3 regions of the Aliirhizobium cellulosilyticum genome follow, and region 1 is predicted to be linked to each of the others. Evidence: riboswitches for the same ligand, from Rfam matches in the RefSeq annotation. Region 1 holds a riboswitch; each other region holds the start of a gene.
The links. Region 1 has a riboswitch for cobalamin ahead of bluB (5,6-dimethylbenzimidazole synthase). Riboswitches for the same ligand answer to the same signal wherever they lie in the genome.

Region 1 (4,631 bases):
TTCGCATCGGCGTTCCGATCTGCGAGGAAATCTGGAACGACATGGGCGTCTGCGAGACCCTGGCCGAGAGTGGTGCGGAAATCCTGCTCGTGCCGAACGGTTCGCCTTATTATCGCGGCAAGCTGGATGTCCGTTATCAGGTGGCCTTGCGCCAGGTCATCGAAAGCGGTCTGCCGCTGATCTTTGCAAACCAGCTCGGTGGCCAGGATGAGCTTGTCTTTGACGGCGCAAGCTTCGCCTTCAACGCCGACAAGTCGCTGGCCTTCCAGCTTTCGCAATTCGAGACGGCGTTCGTCGTCACCGAATGGAGACGTGAAGAGGATGGCTGGCGCTGCCAGCCCGGCCCGATGGTCCGTATTCCCGAAAAGGAAGAGGCCGATTACCACGCCTGCCTGCTCGGCTTCCGCGATTATGTGAACAAGAACGGTTTCAAGTCGGTCGTGCTGGGCCTCTCCGGTGGCATCGATTCGGCTGTCTGCGCCGCGATCGCCGTTGATGCGCTCGGCGAGGAGAGGGTGCGCACCATCATGCTGCCCTATCGCTACACGTCCGAAGACTCGTTCAAGGACGCCGCGGACTGCGCGAAGGCGCTCGGCTGCCGCTACGATATCGTGCCGATTTCCGATCCGGTCGAAGGGTTCCTGGCATCGTTGTCCGACATGTTCGAAGGCACCGACCAGGGCATTACCGAAGAGAACCTGCAGAGCCGTACGCGCGGCACTATCCTGATGGCGATCTCCAACAAGTTCGGCTCGATGGTTGTGACGACCGGCAACAAGTCGGAAATGTCGGTCGGCTACGCGACGCTTTATGGCGACATGAACGGCGGCTTCAACCCGATCAAGGACCTCTACAAGATGCAGGTCTATGCGCTGGCCGAATGGCGCAATGAAAATGTGCCGGCAGGCGCTCTCGGCCCGTCCGGCGAGGTAATCCCGAAAAACATCATTTCCAAGGCCCCTTCGGCCGAGCTTCGGCCAGACCAGAAGGACCAGGATTCGCTACCGCCCTATCCGGTGCTGGACGATATCCTCGAATGCCTCGTCGAAATGGAAATGGGCACCGAAGACATAGTGGCCCGCGGCCACGACGTCGCAACCGTCCACCGCATCGAGCATCTGCTCTATCTCGCCGAATACAAGCGGCGTCAATCGGCTCCTGGCGTGAAGATCACCAAGAAGAATTTTGGCCGCGATCGCCGTTACCCGATCACCAACCGTTTCCGGGATCGTTGAGAGGGAGGCGCCCTTGGCACTGCGAAGCTCCATCGAGATCTACAATGTTCGAACCCGCCAGAACCGAGTTGTCTGGCAGACGGAGGAATTGTTCGAAGCGCCGAACTGGTCGCCGGACGGTGACTATCTGATGCTCAATGCCGATGGTCTGATCTATCGTTTGTCTCCGGATGGTGATTCCGGTCCTATTCGGGTCGATACGGACTTCGCGACACTCTGCAACAACGACCATGGCATCTCGCCAGACGGCGCGCTGATTGCGATCTCCGACAAGGTCGAGTTCGGTAAGTCGGCGATCTATGTTCTGCCGGCCAGGGGCGGCACGCCGAAGCTCGTCACCGAAAGCCTGCCATCCTACTGGCATGGCTGGTCGCCGGACGGAAAGACGTTCGCTTATTGCGGTATCCGTGATCAGGTCTTCGATATCTATACGATCGGCATCGACGGAAAGAACGAGACCCGGCTGACCTTCGGCGAGGGCCGCAATGACGGGCCGGATTATTCGCCGGACGGTCGTTGGATCTATTTCAACTCCAGCCGCACAGGGCTGATGCAGATCTGGCGTGTTCCGGCGACCGGCGGCGCTGCCGAACGCATCACCGACAGTAACTATGGCGACTGGTTTCCGCATCCGTCACCCAAAGGTGACAAGGTCGTTTTCGTATCCTATGACGCCGAAGTCTTCGATCATCCGCGTGATCAGAATGTTCGCATCCGGCTTATGGATGCCGATGGGGGCAATGTCGAAACGCTATTCGAGCTTTTTGGCGGGCAGGGCACGATGAACTCGCCCAACTGGTCACCGGATGGTGATGAATTTACCTATGTGCGTTATTTCCCTGCGGCGTGAACGGCCTTGCTTCGGCCGGGTTCAGTCAGCATAAGAGCCTCCGTCAGGTGCCCATCCTTGATGGGAGAATCGGGAAGCCGGTGAAATTCCGGCACGTGCCCAACGCTGTGAGGCTGACGCTTATCCTATTCATGCCACTGGATTTCTCCGGGAAGGCGGCGATGAGCGGATGAAGCCCAGTCAGAAGACCGGCCTGACGAGATGGACCGATCCGCGCGGACGGCGGGCAGGTTGGGTGGATTGCGCCACGCCGTGACGGCGGCAGCAATCCGCAGGCGTTGTTGGGGAAAGACGATGCGACCTGATGATTTGAACAATGGCCTGGTGGCCGCCGAAGCTTTTACCGATGACGAGCGTGCCGCCGTTTATCGCGCCATCGAAACGCGCCGCGACGTGCGCGATCAGTTTCTCTCCAATACGATCCCGGATGATGTGCTGCGCAGACTACTGGACGCCGCCCATGCCGCCCCGTCGGTTGGTTTCATGCAGCCGTGGAACTTTATCCTCATCCGTGACGAGGCGGTTCGCCAGTCCGCTTGGGAGGCGTTTTCGCGCGCCAATGAAGAAGCCGAGGCGATGTTTCCGGAAGAGAAGCGCAGCACCTACAGGAGCCTTAAGCTCGAAGGCATCAGAAAGGCGCCGCTGTCGATCTGCGTCACCAGCGATCCGGATCGTGCCGGTCCGGTGGTTCTGGGGCGTACACACAACAGCCGCATGGACAGCTATTCGACCGTCTGTGCCATCCAGAACCTCTGGCTCGCAGCCCGCGCGGAAGGGATCGGCGTCGGCTGGGTCAGTATCTTTCATGATGAAGATGTTCGAGCGCTCCTCGGCATTCCGGACCGCGTCGAGATCGTAGCCTGGCTGTGCCTCGGTTATGTCGATCAGTTGTATGGAGAACCCGAACTGGCGATAAAGGGCTGGCGCCAGCGTCTGCCTCTGGAAGATCTCGTCTTTCAGGACGGTTGGGGTCAGAAATAATCAAGGCTGCAGCTGCTGGGGGCCGCTGGATTTCGGATTGGCGAGGTCGATGTCTTCTTCGGGGAAGAATTGCGGCCCGACGGAGCGAATCTTTTTGCCGGGATCATAGGGACGATCCGGCGGGAACTGGACGGGTGCTTCTCTTGCTGGCGCAGGTGAGGCGCTGCCGAGATGGGTGATGCTGGAATTCGGATCGTCCACCTTTGGCCCAGTCTGCGTCTCCTCTCCCGGCCTTGGCAGTGCCAGCCCCCGGATCCGCAGGCGTTCTTTATCGTCAAGTTCCGTCTGGGTATCGAGGTCAGTGGGCGTGCAATTGTTGGAGCGGATCGCCGACAAGATCGCAACGCGCTCTTCCGATGGCTGCAGTAGCGAGCGGGTATTGTTGCGTTGCTCGGTGATTGCCGCGCGCTCGTCTTCCAGCCGTTGCAGCGTGTCCTGCATGTAACCGCATTCATCATCGCCGTCGGAAGGCGCTCCAAACGTCACGATGCTGCCGCTGTCGCAACCTTGCCTGCGCATGTCGATCCTGAGTTGCCGGATATCCGCGTTGAGCGCGCTCAGATCCTGAGCGTAGCGACGCACATTGCTGCTCGTGCCGATGATCTGCGGGGTGCTGTTGAGGCGGCGATAGAGATTGGCGCAGACCTCGACATCGCGCGAAAAGGCCGCCTGAGGCGCAAGCAGCGAGGCAAGCATCAGCGATGTCAGCATCTGCGGCTTGGAAAATGTCATGTCTCACCTGTCGCATGGCTCTGCGGGGATCAACCTGGCATGTCGAGCATGCGGGAAGCTTGCCTTGAAGCTTCCCGCATCTCTTGTCATTTCACCAGCGCAAGCGGTTCCGCCTGGGACGCCTCGACGACGGCCAGGGCCGCCATGTTGACGACGCCGCGGGATGTTACGGTCTGCGACAGGATATGCGCCGGTTTGGCTGTGCCGAGCAGGATCGGACCGACATGCAGTCCGTCCATCATCGTCCGCACGAGACCGAGCGAAATGCTGGCAGCATCGAGGTTCGGGAAGACCAGAAGATTGGCTTCGCCGGTTAGTGTGCTGTTCGGCATGGCGCGCTTGCGCAGCGCCTCGTCCAGCGCTGAACCACCCTGCATTTCGCCATCGACTTCGAGTTCCGGCGCATCCTTGCGGATGATTTCCAGAGCCGCACGCATCTTGCGGGCGCTTTCCGAATCGCGGGAACCGAAATTCGAATGGCAGATCAGCGCGGCCTTCGGCACGATGCCGAAGCGGCGAACTTCCTGAGCGGCGAGGATGGTGATTTCAGCAATCTCCTCGGCGGTCGGATTGTAGTTCACGAACGTGTCGGTGAAGAACATCGCGCCACGCTGGGAGATCAGGAGGCTGAGGCCGGCATTGGTGCAGGCACCGGCGCGCTTGCCGATGATCTGGTTGACGTCGCGCAGGTGGCGATCATAACGGCCTTCAACGCCACAGATCAGCGCATCGGCTTCGCCACGCTTGACCGACAGCGCGCCGATCACGGTGTTGTTGGTACGCACGATCGTGCGGGCGGCTTCCGGATTGATGCCGTTCCGGCCAACCAGTGC
Region 2 (4,631 bases), on a different contig from region 1:
TCGGGTTCATCGCTTGCGCATCCATCTCGACGATATGGCCCTTTTCGACGGCGTCGAGCTTGCTGACGACCGGATCGGTGGTGAGGAACTGCTTCTTGACTGCCGGATCGTCGGCACCCTGATTGCGCCTGTCCATCGTGCCGATGACGATCACCGTCGGGTTCTCGGCGGCGATGGCTTCCCAGCCGACCAGAGGCCATTCCTGCTCGGAACTGACGATATTCTTCGCGCCAAGAACCTGAGTGATGTAACCCGAAGCGCCGTTCTTACCGGCCATCCAGGCATCACCTGCGACTTCCGGTGACGAGAACCAGTAGACGAGGCTGACATCCTTGGCCTTGTCTGCGACGCGCGCCCGTACGGCAGCTTCGCGGGCCTTGATATTCGCGATCAGCTTTTCCCCGCGATCGGCCACATCAAAGATGCGCGAAAGCTCGCCGATCTCCTGATAGAGGAGGTCCATCGAGAACATCTTCTTGCGGCTGCCATCCGAAACCGCGTTATCCGTCACCGCGCAATCGGTAGGAGACACGTAGCTCGGCACGCCAAGATCGGCAAACTGCTGGCGCGTGCCGACGCGGCCCTGCGGTCCGACGGAAGTGAGAAACTGCGCGGCGATGAAATCCGGGTCTCGCGCCACCACAGCCTCGAAATTCGGCGTGCTGTTGGCGATGCGGTGGACTTGCTGATTGTCGGCTGCAAGTTCCGGCAGAACCGGCGAGACCCAGATGGCGCTTCCGGCCATGCGATCGGCAAGGCCGAGCATCAGCAGGATCTCGGTACTGTTCTGGCCGAGGCCCACGGCTTTCTGCGGAGCCTTTTCAATGACGACGTTCGAACCGCAATTATCGATCGTCAGCGGGTATGCGGTCGGGGCGGCGAATGCCGTGGAGGTGAGGGCTCTGAGGGGAAGCGCAACAAGAGCGGCGATCAGGCCGTATTTCATGTCCTGTCCTTTCGGATGACGGATGAGGTGCCGGAAAACACCGCCCGGCCGGATGGCGGGCGGTGCAGGCGGCATGGCTTAGTTCGCAAGTCCGAAGGACTGGATGCCTTTTGCAAGCGTTTCAATGCCGTCGATCGTGCGGATCGTCGGGTTCATCGACTGCGCGTCCATCATCACGAAATGCTTCTTCTTCACCGCATCGAGCTGGCTGACGACCGGGTCGCTTTCGAGGAAGGAAACCTTTACCGCCGGATCATCGGCGGCATAACGGCGGCGATCCATGGTGGCGATGACGATCACGGCGGGATTGGCTTCAGCGATCGTTTCCCAACCGACCAGCGGCCATTCCTCTTCGGTCGTCACGACATTCTTCGCGCCAAGCGTCTTGAGGATATAGGCCGGTGCGCTGTTCTTGCCGGCGATAAAGGCATCGCCCTTGGTTTCCTTGCTGGAGAACCAGAAGACGATCGGCAGGTTCTTCGCTTCCGCGCCTTTGATCGAGGCGACGGCGGCGGCTTCACGGGCCTTCAGGTCCGCGATAAGCGTGTCGCCACGATCCTGGATGTCGAAGATTTCGGCCAATTCAGCGATTTCCCGATAGATCAGGTCCATCGTGAACAGTTCCTTGCGCACGCCATCGCCGCCTTCAAGATTGGTCTTGGCGACACAATCGGCCGGCGAGATATAGGTGTTGACGCCGATATCGGAAAACTGTTCGCGCTTGGCGACGGAGCCCATCGGACCGACATGCCATTCGAATTCTGCGGCGACAAGATCAGGCTCCAGCCCGACGATGGATTCGAAGCTCGGATCGTTGTCGGCAAGCCGTCTGATCTGCGCATTCGCCTCGGCATATTGCGGCAGCACAGGGCCGACCCAGACGGCCGTGCCGGCAACCTTGTCTGCAAGGCCGAGCGAATAGAGAATTTCGGTCATGCCCTGACCGATGGAAACGATTTCGCCGGGTGCCTTGTCGAAGGTCACCTTCTGTCCGCAATTTTCAACCGTCAGCGGATAGCTGGTCGAGGCTGCGAATGCGGTTGCGGGAAGCGCTGCGGTGGAAACCGCAAACAGTGCGGCGATCAAGCCGAGTTTCATGTCCTGTCCTTTCGAAGGAAATGGCTTTGCCGGGATGAAAGGCAGGACGATGCGAGGCCGCTTCTGCGGTCCACATCAAAATGGCGGGCGACGGGGTCGCTTGCGTCATATCATTCTCCCTGCCGGAACACCTCGTCCGGTATTGGTTAGGCCCAAAGCTGACGGCAGGTCTCCTGACTCGCGGCTCGAGCGCCTTGCCGTCTCCTTCCCGGTCAAAAAACCAGTGGATGTGACGAAAGGCTCGCCGCTTACAGTTGCGAGGGCAGTCGCGGGCTCGGTCAAAAAGACCTCACCGCGTTCCCTTTTCATCTGCGAATGCAGAACCGTAGCGTGCCCTTGATAGGAGACACACCGGAGCTTGTCCAGTGAACTTGCGTGATGAGCCGCTTCCAACCCGATGGCTTGACAGCGTCTCGATCACATGATGACGTAATAGTATAACGTAACAAAAGCTGCAATGGACATCTGCGATGAAAAATAGGCTCCCCGTCACCGTGCTCTCCGGCTTCCTTGGCTCCGGCAAGACGACCATGCTCAACCACATTCTCGCCAATCGGCAGGGGATGCGCGTCGCGCTGATCGTCAACGACATGAGCGAGGTGAATATCGACGCAGCCCTCGTGCGCGACGGCGGCGCCAATCTGTCGCGCACCGAGGAACGACTGGTGGAGATGACCAATGGCTGCATCTGCTGCACGCTGCGCGACGATCTCCTGAAGGAAGTGCGTGCGCTCGCAGAGCAGGGGCGGTTCGATTACCTGCTGATCGAATCGACCGGCATCGCCGAACCGCTGCCGGTCGCCGCCACCTTCGATTTTCGGGATGAAAACGGCCAGAGCCTTTCGGACATATCGAAACTGGACACGATGGTGACCGTCGTCGATGCCGCCAATCTTCTGAAAGACTACGGTTCCGGTGACTTCCTTGCCGATCGTGGCGAAACGGCAGGTGAGGGCGATAATCGCACGATCGTCGATCTTCTGGTCGAGCAGATAGAATTCGCCGATGTGGTGGTGCTGAACAAGATCGGCACCGCGACGCCGGACGAACGCGACGCCGCGCGAAAAATCATCGTGGCGCTCAATCCCGATGCCAGGTTGATCGAGACGGATTTCGGCAAGGTGGACCTCAGGGATGTTCTGGGCACAGGCCGTTTCGATATCGACAAGGCGGAACAGCACCCGCTTTGGTTCAAGGAACTGCACGGGTTCAAGGACCATGTGCCGGAGACGGAGGAATACGGCATCCGCTCCTTCGTCTACCGCGCCAGAAGGCCGTTCGACCCGGCGAGGTTCCAGCGCTTCATCGACAGGTCATGGCCGGGTGTCGTCCGTGCCAAGGGCTTCTTCTGGCTGGCGACACGTCCGCATTTCGTCGGCGAAATCAGCCAGGCCGGTGCTCTGGTCCGCACCGGCCGGACGGGACTGTGGTGGTCTGCCGTTCCGAAGGAACGCTGGCCGCAGACGCCTGAGTTTGCTCGGATGATGAAACCCTATCTCGATCCCGTCTGGGGTGACCGGCGACAGGAGGTCGTCTTTATCGGTGCCGACCCTATGAATGAACAGAAGATCAGAACCGAGCTGGATAGCTGTCTCATTGAGGCTCCGGCATTCACTCCGGAACTCTGGACGCACCTTGCCGATCCCTTCGCAAGCTGGGAACGCAAGGCCTCGTGAACTGAGGCTGTGTTGATCGCCGTGGCCGACGCGCCTTAAAGCGCGTTGGCCAATGCAACGAATTCCTCGACGGAAAGCGTCTCTGCGCGGCGCTGGGGATCGATACCGACCTTGTTGAGCAGCGTTTCGCCGCCGACCGGCTTCAGGCTCTGGCGCAGCATTTTGCGGCGCTGGCCGAAGGCGGCGTGGGTGATGCGTTCCAGCTTGTTGGCATCGCAGGGCAGGGGCTTGGCCTTCGGTGTCAGATGCACAACGGTCGACGTCACCTTCGGCGGTGGTGAGAAGGCCTGCGGCGGCACGTCGAACACCATATGTGCATCCGTCCGCCAGCCGCAGATCACGCCGAGCCGGCCGTAGTGATCGTCTTCCTCGTCCGCAACGATGCGCAGGCCGACTTCCTTCTGGAACATCAGCGTCAGGCTTTCCCAGAAGGGCGGCCATTTTCCGTTTTCCGGCAACAGCCAGTTGAGGAGCAGTTGCGTGCCGACATTATAGGGCAGGTTGGCGATGATCTTCACCGGCCCGCCATCGGCCTTTTCTGCCGCAAGAGCCGCGAAATCGGTCTTCAGCGCATCGCCTTCGATGACTTCCAGACGACCGGGGTAGAAATCCGAGACTTCGGCAAGCACCGGCAGCGCCCGCGCATCGCGCTCCACCGCGATCACCTTCTTCGCGCCAAGCGCAAGAATGGAACGCGTCAGGCCGCCCGGGCCGGGACCGACCTCGAACACCGTCACGCCTTCGAGCGAACCGGCCGAGCGGGCGATCTTCTGGGTGAGATTGAGGTCGAAGAGAAAATTCTGGCCGAGCGACTTTTTCGCATCCAGCCCATGGCGCTGGATGACGTCGCGAAGCGGCGGGAGTCCGTCAAGAGTTGCCATCAGACGGTTACGCCGAATGCGGGAATTTTT
Region 3 (4,631 bases), on a different contig from region 1:
GCGCATATCCGTTGGCTGCCGGTCACCGCAACCATAATCAGACCGATGATATTCATGGATATGCTGATCAACCCGGCATTCGGCCTTTCAGAAGGCCGGTACACATTCTTCCTCAGGCCGGACCAGTCGATGCAACTGATTGCCGTGGAAGACATCGGGAAATTCGTCGCCGCGATCTTTGCCGATGGCATACGGTTCAGCGGACGGACGATTAAGATCGCGAGCGATACGGTTACAGGGCGCCAGCTGGGGGAAATCTTCAGCGAAGCCGCCGGTCGTCCGGTCATCTATTCCCGCTTTGCCGATGAAGTCCTTGCCGCCAATAGCGATCTTGGTCAGCTTGCGGCGATCCTGGATAACGGCCCGCTGGCGGATCACGTGGACCTTGCTGCGATGCGCGAGATCAATCCCGAGATCATTTCCTTTCGGGCCTGGCTTGCGACCCAAAGACACCAAGCCTTCGACGCCTTAATCGGGAGTGATCGTACGTCCCACTCAGCGTAAAAACAGGCTCCTCCGCAAACTGACGGCACATTGCGGAGGAGCGCTCAGTATCACGCCACCGCGTAAAGCGTGCTGTCCTTGCCCTGCAGGCGATCGATCATGAAGTTCGAATACCACTCAACGAACTGCATCACACCACCTTCATGCGCCTCGGAATAAGGGCCGGGTTCATAGGCGGGAGAGCGGATGCCGAAGGCGTTTTCCTCGACGATCTGCCTGTCCTGGTCGTTGGTCATGTTCCAGACATGGGTCAGCTGCTCGACATCGTAATCGACGCCTTCCACCGCATCCTTGTGGACCAGCCATGTGGTGGTGACCGCCGTCTCTTCCGGCCCGATGGGGATGACTCGGAAAGAGATCGCGTGGTCGACCAGCATATGGTTCCAGGTGGTCGGGTAATGGAACAGAAGCATCGTGCCGATATGGGAAATCGTCACGTCGTCGGAGAGCGACCGTTGAACTGCGGGACGGCCGTTCATCGTGTAGCTTTCGGCATCCTCGATCAGCGGCATGCGCGCCACGCGGAACTGGCCGTCCGGCGACATGTTGAACGTGCTCGGCAGGCCGGCCGCTTCACAGCGGCTCCAGTGTTCGGAAATGAACGGATCGTCGCCGGCGCCCTGCACACCGGTCGCAGTCGGCGCTTCCGGGTAGGTGCGGCAGAGTTCCGGATGGTTACCGGCGCAGTGATAACACTCGCGATTGTTTTCCCAGACGAGCTTCCAGTTGCCCTTTTCGATGATCGTGTTCTGGGCAGCAACCTTCGTTTCGGGCAGGCGATGCGGCGCCATGTAAGGCTCGACCGTTGCGCGAACCGGAGCAAAATCCGGGGCTTCCTTTGCGAGGCAGATAAAGATGTAGCCAGCAACCACCTGGCAGTGGACGGGTTTCAATCCAAACTGCTTCTTGTCGAAATTCTCGCCCATATGACGGGCCGACATCAGCGAGCCGTCATGCTGGTAGGTCCACTGGTGATAGGGACAGACGAGGCGGGTCGCAGAACCCGTTTCCTTGGTGCAGACGCGGTGGCCGCGATGGCGGCAGGTATTGTGATAGGCGCGGATATCGCCCTCGCGCGTGCGGATGACGAGAACCGGATAGTCGCCAACCTGCAGGGTAAAATACATGCCCGCCTTGTTGATCTGGCAATCGTGGCCGGCAAACAGCCAGTCGCGATACCAGATCATCTCGAGATCGAGCTTGTAATAATCGGGATCGATATAAAAGGGCTGTTCCAGGCTGAAACCTTCGCGGCGGTTCTTCAGCTGCCGCAGAACCTGATTGTGAATGTCCATATGCTTCCTCGCAATACAAGCAAGCTTCAGGGCATGGACAAGCCGGCAACAATCAATGCAGCCAATTCCCGTCCCGTGCGCCCTCCGCGACCGGTGTCATCAAGCTCAGGCTGGTTTCCGGGCTGAGGAGTTGTCCCAAAAGGACTGCATGGCACCTTCCCGGTCGGCCGTTCGGCTCTGTCCCAGTGGCCGGGGTCGCCCCCTACCATGCCTTCAACTCCACCACCGTTGCGGGGGCAGCGCCGGATAGATCTCTGCGACCCGCCGGCTTCCCAATTCTCCGCCTCCCCTAGCGAGGCGGCACCTTGAGCTTTGTCATATTTAAGCGGGACGCCGGCCTGTCGCATAGACGACATTGCGACATCGGCCACTGCATTGGCGACGATCGCGCAATAGCATCCGATTGCGGGAGAAACCGACTGTTAAGGTCTTGCTAATAGTGTTCTTGAAAATTCATTGGGAAGAGCCGCCACCATGCCAGGACAGCTCCGTTATTACGAAGTCAACAGGCCCAGGCCCTTGATGATGCCGCCAAGCAGCGGCAATGCCCATACGGAATTCCTGCGAACCGGCAGAATTCCACGCTCCCGCCCTGTCTGGGTTCCCGACGAACGTCGCTATCTCACCCATGACGAAGTGGCTGAAAAGACAGGCAAGAAGCTCGAAACGGCCGGCGAAACCACGCATAAGCGGCTGAACAGCTTTCACCGGTCTATCCACCTGCCGAAGATCATCTTTCACCGCACGTTGGAGGGTAGCCCGCATCTGGGCTATTGCCATGTGACCGCAGCACGTACCTTCTTTTCGCAGGATGCGATGGTCAGCTGGTCATTCTACATCGCCAACTTCTCTTCCGAGATCGGCGGCGACGAGGTGTTTTTCGCCCGAATCAATCCACGGAATTCCCGCATGTATTTCGCCGTCGCGGTGGAAGGCGAAGCAGGCGAACAGGCGCGGATCGACCGGACATGGCGCAAGAACGGGCTTCTGTTCCAGACCAACAGCCCGCGCGATGCGATGCGCAACGTTCTGATGCTCGGCGCGCCCAGTGCCGCAGTGCGCGAAATCATCAAAAGGCTTTAAAGCACGGGCACTCCGCTGTATTGACAGCGGCATGACAGCCGAAATCATAAACATCACCCATGAGCCCCAGCGCGCCATCAGCGAGGCAAGCCGCGTGCTCAATGACGGTTTTCCCGTCGCCATTCCGACCGAAACGGTCTACGGCCTTGCCGCGGATGCGACGCGCGCCGATGCGATCTCGCACATCTACGAGACCAAGGGGCGTCCGCAGTTCAATCCGCTCATCTGCCATGTCTGCGATATCGAGATGGCCGAGCGGTACGCGGTGTTCGATCCGGCGTCGAGAAAGTTGGCCGAAACCTTCTGGCCCGGTCCGCTGACCATTGTCCTGCCGCTCAGGAAAGACAGCACCATCCATCCGCTGGCAACCGCGGGGCTGGAAACGGTCGGGCTTCGCTGCCCGGAAGGTTTTGCCAACGACCTGATCCGCGATTTCGGCCGGCCGCTTGCGGCACCAAGCGCCAACACGTCCGGCAAGATTAGCCCGACCTCGGCACGCCATGTGATGGACGACCTCGGCGACAAGCTTCAACTGATCATCGACGGCGGCTCTTCGCCAGTCGGCGTCGAGTCGACGATCATCCGCGTCGATCCCGAAACCGGCGCGATCCTGCTTCTCAGGCCCGGTGGTCTTGCGGCCATGCATATCGCCGACGCTGCCGGGCGTGACCTTGAGCGCCGCTCAGGCCCTGCCGCGATCATCGAGGCGCCGGGCATGCTCGCCTCGCATTATGCGCCGGGCGCTAGCGTGCGTCTCGACGCGACGGCGATCGAACCGGGCGAAGCGCTGATCCGTTTCGGTGGCCAGCCGGTTGCCGGTGCGGAAAAGGCTGCGATCGATCTCGACCTCAGCCCATCCGCCGACCTTGCGCAGGCGGCCGCCAACCTGTTCGAATACCTGAAGCGCGCGGATGCCAGCGGTGCCTCAAGCATCGCGGTTGCGCCGATCCCGAACGAGGGACTAGGCGAAGCGATCAATGACAGGCTGGGACGGGCAGCCGCACCACGCGACGGAGAGGAATGAAAATGGACAATGCAGCGGGCGAGAGCGCAAAGGCCGGTTCAGAGATGGCTTCGGGACTGATTGACCGTTTTGCCGCGATTGTCGGAGATGCCAATGTGATCCGCGATGCGGCAGGCCTTGCCCCGCATCTGGTGGAGGATCGTGGTCTCTACAAGGGTTCCTCGCCGCTGCTTCTGAAGCCTGCCTCGACGCAGGAAGTCTCGGCGATCCTGAAACTCGCCAGCGAAACCGGCACCGCCATCGTGCCGCAGACCGGCAATACCGGTCTTGTCGGCGGACAGACACCACGCGCCGGCGGCAATGACGTCATCGTATCGCTTGCCCGGATGAACCGCATCCGCGACGTCGATCCGGTAGCCAATGTGCTGGTTGCCGATGGCGGCGCAATTCTTGCCGACGTGCAGAAGGCTGCGGAAGAGGTGAACCGGCTGTTTCCGCTTTCGCTCGGATCGGAAGGTTCCTGCAGGATCGGCGGCAATCTTTCCACCAATGCGGGCGGCACGGCGGTGCTTGCCTATGGCAACATGCGCCAGCTCTGCCTCGGGTTGGAAGTGGTACTTCCGACCGGCGAGATCTGGGACGGCCTGCGTCGGCTGAAGAAGGACAATACCGGCTACGACCTGCGCGACCTCTTCATCGGTGCGGAAGGCACGCTCGGCATCATTACCGGTGCGGTCCTGAAACTCTTCCCCCGACCGGTCGGTCATCAGGTGGCGTTTGCCGGT

Region 2: it holds a riboswitch for cobalamin, as region 1 does, so the genes downstream of both, GGE33_RS20585 (ABC transporter substrate-binding protein) here and bluB (5,6-dimethylbenzimidazole synthase) in region 1, are expected to answer to the same signal.
Region 3: it holds a riboswitch for cobalamin, as region 1 does, so the genes downstream of both, GGE33_RS10785 (aromatic ring-hydroxylating oxygenase subunit alpha) here and bluB (5,6-dimethylbenzimidazole synthase) in region 1, are expected to answer to the same signal.

The regions. Positions count from the first base shown of each region.
Region 1 is NZ_JACIGW010000001.1:1,388,828-1,393,458, forward strand. Features, by position in the region: gene GGE33_RS06545 (NAD+ synthase) at 1-1,235, shown strand, start outside; gene GGE33_RS06550 (TolB family protein) at 1,255-2,085, shown strand; cobalamin riboswitch at 2,114-2,296, shown strand; gene bluB (5,6-dimethylbenzimidazole synthase) at 2,380-3,066, shown strand; gene GGE33_RS06560 (hypothetical protein) at 3,067-3,798, opposite strand; gene GGE33_RS06565 (NADP-dependent malic enzyme) at 3,885-4,631, opposite strand, start outside.
Region 2 is NZ_JACIGW010000005.1:275,924-280,554, reverse strand. Features, by position in the region: gene GGE33_RS20590 (ABC transporter substrate-binding protein) at 1-946, opposite strand, end outside; gene GGE33_RS20585 (ABC transporter substrate-binding protein) at 1,025-2,044, opposite strand; cobalamin riboswitch at 2,191-2,387, opposite strand; gene zigA (zinc metallochaperone GTPase ZigA) at 2,515-3,720, shown strand; gene rsmA (16S rRNA (adenine(1518)-N(6)/adenine(1519)-N(6))-dimethyltransferase RsmA) at 3,756-4,601, opposite strand; gene pdxA (4-hydroxythreonine-4-phosphate dehydrogenase PdxA) at 4,601-4,631, opposite strand, start outside.
Region 3 is NZ_JACIGW010000002.1:388,804-393,434, forward strand. Features, by position in the region: gene GGE33_RS10780 (NmrA/HSCARG family protein) at 1-504, shown strand, start outside; gene GGE33_RS10785 (aromatic ring-hydroxylating oxygenase subunit alpha) at 555-1,799, opposite strand; cobalamin riboswitch at 1,891-2,123, opposite strand; gene GGE33_RS10790 (DUF6656 family protein) at 2,274-2,882, shown strand; gene GGE33_RS10795 (L-threonylcarbamoyladenylate synthase) at 2,914-3,906, shown strand; gene GGE33_RS10800 (FAD-binding oxidoreductase) at 3,909-4,631, shown strand, end outside.